One region of the Streptomyces sp. NPDC048211 genome, then DNA from elsewhere that is predicted to be linked to it. Evidence: riboswitches for the same ligand, from Rfam matches in the RefSeq annotation. Region 1 holds a riboswitch; the other holds the start of a gene.
The links. A riboswitch is a leader RNA that binds a small molecule or an ion and turns the genes downstream of it on or off. The one in region 1 is predicted to bind S-adenosylmethionine.

Region 1 (4,497 bases):
CCCGGGGGCGCGGCGCGGGTCACCGCGAGCGCCCTGCTCGGGGACGTCCCACTGGCCGGCTTCAGCAACGGAATGCTGCCGGGGACCGTCGACGACGACCGCGGTGTGAGGCTCGGCGGAATCGGCAGCGACATCTACCCGGCCGGCCGCAAGGGCGAGTTCTGGACCGTGACGGACCGCGGCCCGAACGGCCAGATCAAGGTCGACGGTGCCAAGCGGCGCACCTTCCCCGTCCCCGGCTTCGACCCGGCGATCGTCAAGGTACGGGTGAACGGCAAGCGCGTCGAGGTCCTGCGCTCCATCCCGCTGACCACCCGTACCGGCGCGCCCGTCACCGGTCTGTCGAACCAGGAGGGGCGGGACGAGGCCCCGTACTCCTACGATGCGAGCACTCCGCTCGCGTACAACCCGAACGGTCTGGACACGGAAGGCATCGTCCGCGCCCAGGACGGGACGTTCTGGCTGGTCGACGAGTACGGTCCGTCGCTGGTGCACGTGTCCGGCAACGGCCGGGTGCTGGCTCGTTACGTCCCCGAGGGCCTGAACCTCACGGGCGCGGACTACCCCGTCGTGGAGGCGCTGCCCGGAATTCTGCTCCACCGGAAGGTCAACCGCGGATTCGAGGGCCTGGCGCTGCTGCCGGGCGGCGATCTGGTGCTCGCCGTCCAGAGCCCGCTGTCGCTGCCCGACCAGGACGCGGGAGAGGCCTCGCGCAATGTGCGGTTGCTGCGGTTCTCCACGAAGAAGCGCGCGGTGACGGCGGAGTACGCCTACCGCTTCGACGCGGTGGACGTCGTGGACCCCGGTGAGGACGACACGTCCGAGCTGAAGATCTCCTCGGTCGTCGCGATCGGCGGCAACGATCTCCTGGTCGAGGAGCGCACCGACCGGGCGGCCCGGCTGCACCGGGTCACGCTCCCCCGTGGCGCGGGCATCCTGGGCTCCCGCTGGGACGTGCCATCGGCTGCGCCCTCGTACGAGGAACTGGTGGACCCGGCAGTCTCGGGCGTCCCGGTCCTGCGCAAGAGTCTCGTCGTCGACCTGGGCACGGTCCCGGGCGTGCCCGGAAAGATCGAGGGCGTGGCGGTGACCGGGCGGGACACGCTCGCCCTGATCAACGACAACGACTTCGGGATGACCGACGGGGCGGGCGCGTTCGACGCGGACGGCCGGCTGGTCGGCTCGGGCATCGGGACGTCCGTGACGCTCCTGAAGCTGCCGCGCCCGCTCACCCACTGACGGGCGGACGCTCCCGGGCCGCCGTGCGCCATCGCCCGGCGGTCCGGGCGCAGGACCCGTATCCTCCTCAACTCACTCCGCCTCAGCTCGATTTCGGGCTGACGCCGTCTTCCGCCACTCGCCCGGCGCCCGTACGGTGGGGCGCGCACTCCGCTCGGTCGTACATCGGACGTCACCTCCCGGTCACCGGACGCGAGGGAGTCACGGGATGCCGGGGATTCGGGTACCGGCATCCCGCGCGATGCCGCAGGGCTGCGTGAGGTCCGTTCCGGAGCGTCCCGCTGCCCCCTCCCCCACACTCAGGAGTACGCATGGACCGCAGAAGGATCCTTCAGGGCGCGGCGGCGACGGCTGCGGCGGCCCTGCTGCCCGCCTCCGTCCGCGCCACCGCGGCGACGGCCGGCACGACGGACTACCCGGCCGCCCACTGGGTTCCGGCTTCGACGTCCAACTACACCGTCTCGACGCGGCCTTCGGCATATCCGGTGCAGTACGTGATCATCCATGTCACCCAGGAGACCTTCTCGGACGCCGTGGCGATCTTCCAGAATCCGGCGAAACAGGTGTCCGCGCACTACGTGGTGCGCTCGGCGGACGGGTACATCGACCAGTGCGTGCGGGAGAAGGACATCGCCTGGCACGCGGGGAACTGGGACTACAACACCCGCAGCATCGGCATCGAGCACGAGGGCTATGTGGACCAGCCCTCGTACTTCACCGACGCCATGTACGAGAAGTCGGCGCTGCTGACCGCCTCGGTGTGCGACCGCTACGGCATCCCCAAGGACCGCGCGCACATCCTCGGCCATGTACAGGTCCCCGGCACGGATCACACGGATCCGGGTCCGCACTGGGACTGGGTCCGCTACATCCGTCTGGTCAACCTGCTGGGCGCGGGCTGAGCCGGGGCCCGGCCCGAGGGGAGTCCCGGCGCCCGGTGACCATCAGGCGAGACGGCTCGTCCCGCCTTCTTGACGGCGCCTCCGGGCGCACCGAAACTGACGTGGACGGTCACGATTGTCAGCGCTGCCCGGGCGGGATCTCCCGTTCGTGCGGTCATCGGCCCCGGCCCGCTGACAGGCAACCCTTCCACCGCGATGGGGTGCCCCGGGTGACGACCGGGTCCTGTTGGTGCGACAGGGCAAGCGCGGTCTCGCGTCTCGCGAGCCCCGATGGCGGGACCGGTGGGAATTGCCCAGGAACGGCTTGACGAGGCGCTTGCACATCGATCTCCTGCGCGTCTCCAGCGCTTACTAGTCCGCGCCCCGGACCCGTCCCGGTCCGGTCTGCCGGACTCCTCGTCCCGGCGTGATCGCACCGGGCCCCGACGGGTCCTCCCGGTCCGGACCGGTACGCAGGCGCACTCGTTCCGTATCCGGCCGCCGGTGCCCACAAGGCGGCGGTGGCTTCGTCGTTCCCCTCAGGGATCCCCATAGGGAGAGTCATGCCCGAGACAGCTTCGCGCGGTTCCAGTACAGGCAGCTCGCCGAAGTACGGCACCGCTTCGTCCGCCTCCGCTTCCCGCGCCGCAGGCCTGCGCCCCTCGTCGGGCGTTCCGTCCCCCCGCTTCCACAGCCGGATCGGCGTCGGCCTCGCCGGCGGCTTCTATCCGGCGCCGCACCGCTATGAACTGTTCCTGTCGGCGAGCTGTCCGCGTTCGCTGCGCATCTCCATCACACTCGGCCTCCTCGGCGTGAAGGACTCGGTCGCCACCACGCTCCTGACCCACCCGGCAGGGACCCCCGAGGGCTTCGCCTCGCTGCGCAGGGCGTACGAGGCCACGGTGCTCCACTACGACGGACCGCTGACGGCTCCCGCGCTGTGCGACCGCTGGAGCGGCCGCATCGTCAGCAACCACACGCCCGACATCCTCCGCGACCTCGCGGGGCTGCTGTCCGGGCACGACGAGGCGCGCCCTTCCGCACTCCACCCGCCGTCGCTCGCGGCGGACATCGAAAGCCTGCGCGATCTGCTGGAGCGGAACGTGACACCGTCCGCCGCGGCAGCGGAACGGACGGCGGCGCTCGACCTGATGGAGCGCCATCTCTCCTTGCAGCCGTATGCGTTGGGTGCGGAGCTGACGGCCGCCGACGTGGACCTGTGGGTAGCGCTCGTCCATCCGGGCACGGCCGGTTCCCTGTCCGCGTATCCGCGGCTCCAGGACTTCGTCCGCCGCCTCGGCGGTCATCCCGCCTTCCCGTGCGCGGACGACGTCGTGCCCGACGCGGCGTGAGCCCCGGCGCTCAGCCCGCGTCGCGAGCGGTTCTCCGGCCCGGAGCAGGCGCGGACTCCCCCGCCGAGGGATAGCGGACGAAGAGGATGCCCTGCACCTCACCGTCGGGCGCGCCGTAGACGTGCGGCTCGTCGGCCCGCCAGTGCGCGCAGGCCCCGGGGCCTGCCGTACGGGTGTCGTCCGGCGGGCCGACGACGGCCGTCCCGCTCAGCACCATGAGGCTCTCCCGCGTGCCCGGGACGTGTCCTTCCGATTCCTGTACGGCGCCCGCCGTGATGCTGATGCGGAACACGTCGGTGACCGCGGGACCGTCCTCGTGCCGCTCCAGAAGTACGGCGGTGACCGCGCTTCCCGAGACGCCGGGAAGCGCGGGACCGAAGCGGTCTGCCGGGAGCGGGTCGCTCAGTACGGCGCTGAGCGGAAGGCCGAGCGCGGTGGTGAGCGCGTACAGCGTCTCCAGGGTGGGATTGCGCGTGCCGCTCTCCAGCTCCGAGAGTGTGCCCTTGCCCACGCGGGAGCGCCGGGAGAGCTCCGACAGGGACAGGTCCCGCTCGCGCCGCAGCGCTCGCAGCCTGCGCCCCACGTCCTCGTTCAGCCCCATCGGCCGTGCACCCGCTCCACTGTCCTGGTTGACGGGCGTCGGCCCGCTTCTCTAGTGTTCCACATACAGAACGTTCCGTATACGGAACGCACCATCACCGGCCCGACCCGCCGTCCGCGGGCCGTCGGTCCGGCCGGGCACCGCACCCGGTCAGGCACAGCGCAGGGGAAGTGGCTCACTCATGTTCGCGATCACCCGCATACGCTCGATCGCGCCGCCTTCGGCCGTGGTCGCCGGACTGATCGCCGTCATGGTGGGCGTCACCAGTTCGGCGGCGCTGGTCTTCACCGCCGCGCAGGCGGCGGGGGCGGACTCGCGCGAGATCTCGTCCTGGATGCTGGCGCTCGGTGTCGGACTGGCCTGCACCTGCATCGGACTGTCGCTGCGCTACCGGGCGCCCGTCGTGACCGCGTGGTCGACGCCG
Region 2 (4,497 bases), on a different contig from region 1:
CCCGAGCAGCAGCATGTCCCCGGCCTTGATGTTCTGACCGCCGAGCCGAGTGTCCCGGACGGCCCAGCGTCCGGCGAGGATCTGGGTGGGCGTGTCCTCCCAGAGGACCTCGTTCATGGCATCGCCGATGCTGCGCCGGCCACGGGCCATGGAGTCGGCGAACTCGTCCTCCGTGAGCATCAGCCGCACGGAGTTGCTGATCCAGTCGGCGGTGGTGAGGTGCCCGGCGGCCGTGACGGCCATCAGATCCAGCATGTACTCCTCGTCGGTGAACGCCTCGGGGAAGGCGAGCATGCGGGAGGTCACGTCGTCCCCGGGTGCGGCCCGCTTCGCGGCCACCAGCCGGGCCATGTGTTCCCCGAACCGCAGATGGGCGCTCTGCGCGTCCGGTCCGCCGTCGGCGAGGTCCTTCAGCACCCGCGCGATGTCGGCCCCTTCGTCGTCGGGGAAGCCGACCAGCCGGGCGAGGACGAGGACGGGGAGTGGCTCGCAGAAGTCGGCGACGAGGTCGGCCGTGCCGCGGCTGCACACCTCGTCGACGAGCCGGTCCGCCAGTTGCTCGCAGTGCCTGCGGATCGCATGCGGATCGGCGCCTTCGAGGGCCGGTCCGACCATGCGGACGTGCCGCCGGTGCTCCTCGCCCGCGCTGAAGTAGATCGACGGCAGGGGGCGCCCCACCATGGGCAGCAGCGGCCAGTCCTCGGGTATGTGCGGCCACTGGTTCCACAGGCCGACATCGCGCGGGAACAACTGCCCGTCGCTGGTGACCTGATGGAGCTCGCGGTAGCCGATGACCAGCCAGGCGGGGAACCCGCCCGGGAGTTCCACCGGGACGACGGGCCCGTGATCGCTGCGCATGGCCCGGTAGACGGCCTGGGGGTCGGCCTGGAATTCGGGCCCGTCGAGCGGCACGGCCCCGGCGTGAGCCGGACAGCCGGGAGGCGGAGGAGGAGACGTCGGCGCGGGCTCGGCGGAAGATGGGCGCGTCATGAGTCCTGACTCCTGTGGCGACAGCTGCAAGCGTCACGATCATGCGATCAACGCATGGCCACTATAAGGATTTTATGTGACGCCGGAACTGTCAACAGCGGTCAATCCCACACCCTGAGCGTAACAACAGGTCGACATCTCACCGCAATTGCCGACCATCGCGATCTACTGCCCCTGTACGGTGCCGCCTTGGCGCAGGCCCTCGCCCCGTGCCCGGCTCGCCTCGCCTCGCGCAGATCCTCGCCCTCTTACTGACCCTCCTCGCACAGATCCCCGCCCTGGAGGGCGACGTTGACCAGTCCGGCACCCTTGCCGCCGGCGAGTCCGCCACCGACGCCACCTCCGCGTTCGCCCTCCACGAGCGTCAGGGCATGCCAGCGCGCCAGCCAGTACACCCGCCCGCGGTGAGCGGCGAGGGACTCCCGCAGCGCGCGAGGGGCGTGCGTCCACACCGAGGGAAGGTCACCCGCGTAGTCGAAGGCGGGCCGCAGCCCGACCCATCCGTCGTCGCCGACGTCACCGGAGGTGAGCAGGACCTCGACGGCCTGCCCCGGCTCCTGGCGGCACTTCTTGGCGTGGATCCAGTGCACGCGGTGGCCCGCGGCGTAGCGGGAGCAGGCGTCGCTCCGCACGGAGTCGTTCTGAGCGAGATGACGCAGCACGGTGAGGTTCGCCTTCCGGGGTGAGGACCCCGAGTGCCCTGCACCGCGGTCCGCTGTTCCCCGCACCCTGCGCACGGGGCAGGTCGTCACCCGGAGCACCCGCAGCGGAGCGGGGTGCCGTCCAGCAAGCCGGGGCTGTGCGCTGGAACTCATGACCCACCCACGACTCTAACCCACGCAAACGGCACGACCCGACGAGTGGTCAGGGGCACGCGGCACCCCGTACCGGACACCACACGCCGCCGGACCTCCCGCCGGCCCTCCCCCGACCCCCGGGGCCCTCCCCTCCCGATCGTGCCGGGGAGAGGCCCCGGGGCACTCACCCGGTGACGAGACCGGGGTCGCTGGAACCGGCCCGGCCGGTCTCGACGTGCCCGGCGAAGCGCCGCAGGAAGGTGGCGTCCACGTCGGAGATGACGGTGACGTCGTACCAGCTCTTGCTCCCCCGCAGGTCAAGCGCGTGTGTCACGGTCGCGCCGGCGCCGACCGCGAAGGTCTGCACCCCTCCCCCGTACGCGGCGGCGCTGCGTACGGTCAGCCGCACGGTCGCGGCGCCCCCATTGACGAAGGTCAGTTCCAGCCCGCCGGAAACGGCATCATGACGGGCCGTCACCTCCGGACCGGCCACCTTCCCGCCGGCCCGGAAGGTGCGCAGGAAGCCGTTGGGGCCATGGACGGTGAGGTCGGTCACGCCCTTGGAATAGGCGGTGTTCCAGCTGTCCGAGAGCGACTTGCCCGCCTCGGTCGTGTAGGTCCAGGGTCCGTCGGTGCGGTTGGCGGAGGTCACCAGGAACTGTGCCCCGGCGGCGGCGCCGGCGCTGAAGGTGAGGCGGTACTTGCCGGTGGCCGTATCGGCGGCGCCGTCGACGAAGGGCGCGTAGCGCAGCGGCCGGGTGGGCCGGGCCCCCTTTTCCTGCTTGGGCACGGTGCCGGTGGCGGGCGGCGCGGGAACGTAGTCCGGGTGCCGGAGGCGGTCCGGAGGCTCGTAGGCGTCGGTCGAGGGCAACGAGACGTCCGAGGTGTCCGTACGGCCGAAGTCGAAGGCCGAGGTGAGATCACCGCAGATGGCGCGCCGCCAGGGCGAGATGTTGGGCTCGTGCACACCGAAGCGCTGCTCCATGAAGCGGATCACGGAGGTGTGGTCGAAGACCTCGGAACAGGCGAACCCTCCCGTGCTCCACGGGGAGACCACGAGCATGGGCACTCGCTGACCGAGCCCGTACGGCCCGGCGGCGTACCGGATGTCACCGGGGAAGTAGTCGGCGGAGGTGTCCACGGTGGACAGTCCCTGCGCGGCCCCCGACGGTACGAAGGGCGGCACGATGTGATCGAAGAAGCCGTCGTTCTCGTCGTACGTGATGAAGAGGGCGGTCCGGCCCCAGACCTCGGGGTCGGCAGTCAGGGCGTCCAGCACCTGCGAGATGTACCAGGCGCCGTAGTTGGCAGGCCAGTTGGGATGCTCGCTGTACGCCTCCGGGGCGACGATCCAGGAGACCTTGGGCAGCGTACCGGCCCGGACATCGGCCTTCAGGTCGTCGAGGAGCCCGCCGCCGTTCTTGATGTCGGTACCGGTGCGGGCCTTGTCGTGGAGCGGGTCACCGGGCGCTGCACCGCGGTAACTGTTGAAGTACAGGAGCGAGTTGTCGCCGTACGTCCCCCGATAGGCATCATCGATCCATCCCCAGGACCCGGCGGCGTCGAGCCCGTCACCGATGTCCTGATAGACCTTCCACGACACCCCGGCCTGCTCCAGCCGCTCGGGATAGGTGGTCCATCCGTACCCCGCCTCGTCGTTACCGAGCACGGGGCCGCCGCCGGTTTTGTCGTTCCCCGTGTATCCGCTCCACAGGTAGTAGCGGTTCGGGTCGGTCGATCCGATGAACGAGCAGTGGTACGCGTCGCAGACGGTGAACGCGTCGGCGAGAGCGTAGTGGAACGGTATGTCCTCGCGTGTGAGGTGAGCCATCGTCGTCGCGGTCTTGGCCGGCACCCACTGGTCGTACGCACCCTTGTTGAACGCCCGGTGCCCACCCGCCCAGTCGTGGTTCAGGTCGCGGAGGAACTGCATCCCGAGCTTGTCGGCGGGCGGCCGGAAGGGCAGCACCTCCTTGCCGAGCAGATCCTTCTGGTGCCAGACCGGCTTTCCGCTGGGCAGCGTGACCGGCCGCGGATCACCGAAACCCCGGACGCCGTTCATGGTGCCGAAGTAGTGGTCGAAGGAACGGTTCTCCTGCATCAGGACGACGATGTGCTCGACGTCCTGGAGGGAACCCGTACGCCCCCGCGCGGGAAGGGAGGCGGCGCGGGCGATGCTGCTCGACAACGCGGTGTAGGCGGCCGCGCCTCCGGCGAGTTGCAGGAGGCGGCGACGGTTGAGATCTGCCATGGGTGGGGGCCTCTGCGGGTGAGGGGATGTGGGGGTGAAAGCGACTGGAGTGTTCCAGAATCAACCGTCCTGACGGAAGACCCGTGCGGTGTGCACGGGGTGGCGGTCGGCGGAACACTCGGCGACGGAACATCCCACGAGCCGGCCCGCACGGCACGACGAACGCAGGACCGTCCCGGCCCTCTACCCTCTCAGCCACCCTCTACGCCTTCACCTGCACGAAGCCAGGGTCTTCCCTGCGTCGAGCCGGTAGAAGCTGTGAAGGCAGACCGTTGCCGATGTCGGGCAACCGCCCGAGGAATGCACTCAACCTGTCCGGACCTGAGATCCGGCTCTCGTCGCCGGCGCGCGGCTGTGCGGCTCAGGCCGTCCTGGCCGCCGCGTCGACAAGACTGTTCCTGTCCGGCTGCCTCGCCATGCGCACGTACCCCCGAACAATTCGCGCCACCGGCGGCTCAC

Region 2: linked by a shared signal. The riboswitch ahead of ACGFZA_RS11430 (hypothetical protein) and the one ahead of ACGFZA_RS21780 (putative leader peptide) in region 1 are both predicted to bind S-adenosylmethionine.

The regions. Positions count from the first base shown of each region.
Region 1 covers NZ_JBIDAD010000005.1:495,088-499,584, reverse strand. The annotation lists gene ACGFZA_RS21790 (esterase-like activity of phytase family protein) at 1-1,239, shown strand, start outside; gene ACGFZA_RS21785 (N-acetylmuramoyl-L-alanine amidase) at 1,551-2,141, shown strand; SAM riboswitch class IV at 2,249-2,393, shown strand; gene ACGFZA_RS21780 (putative leader peptide) at 2,371-2,496, shown strand; gene ACGFZA_RS21775 (glutathione S-transferase C-terminal domain-containing protein) at 2,684-3,472, shown strand; gene ACGFZA_RS21770 (helix-turn-helix domain-containing protein) at 3,483-4,073, opposite strand; gene ACGFZA_RS21765 (benzoate/H(+) symporter BenE family transporter) at 4,255-4,497, shown strand, end outside.
Region 2 covers NZ_JBIDAD010000002.1:1,039,374-1,043,870, reverse strand. The annotation lists gene ACGFZA_RS11435 (cytochrome P450) at 1-990, opposite strand, end outside; gene ACGFZA_RS11430 (hypothetical protein) at 1,239-1,652, opposite strand; SAM riboswitch class IV at 1,700-1,809, opposite strand; gene ACGFZA_RS11425 (phosphocholine-specific phospholipase C) at 1,972-4,038, opposite strand.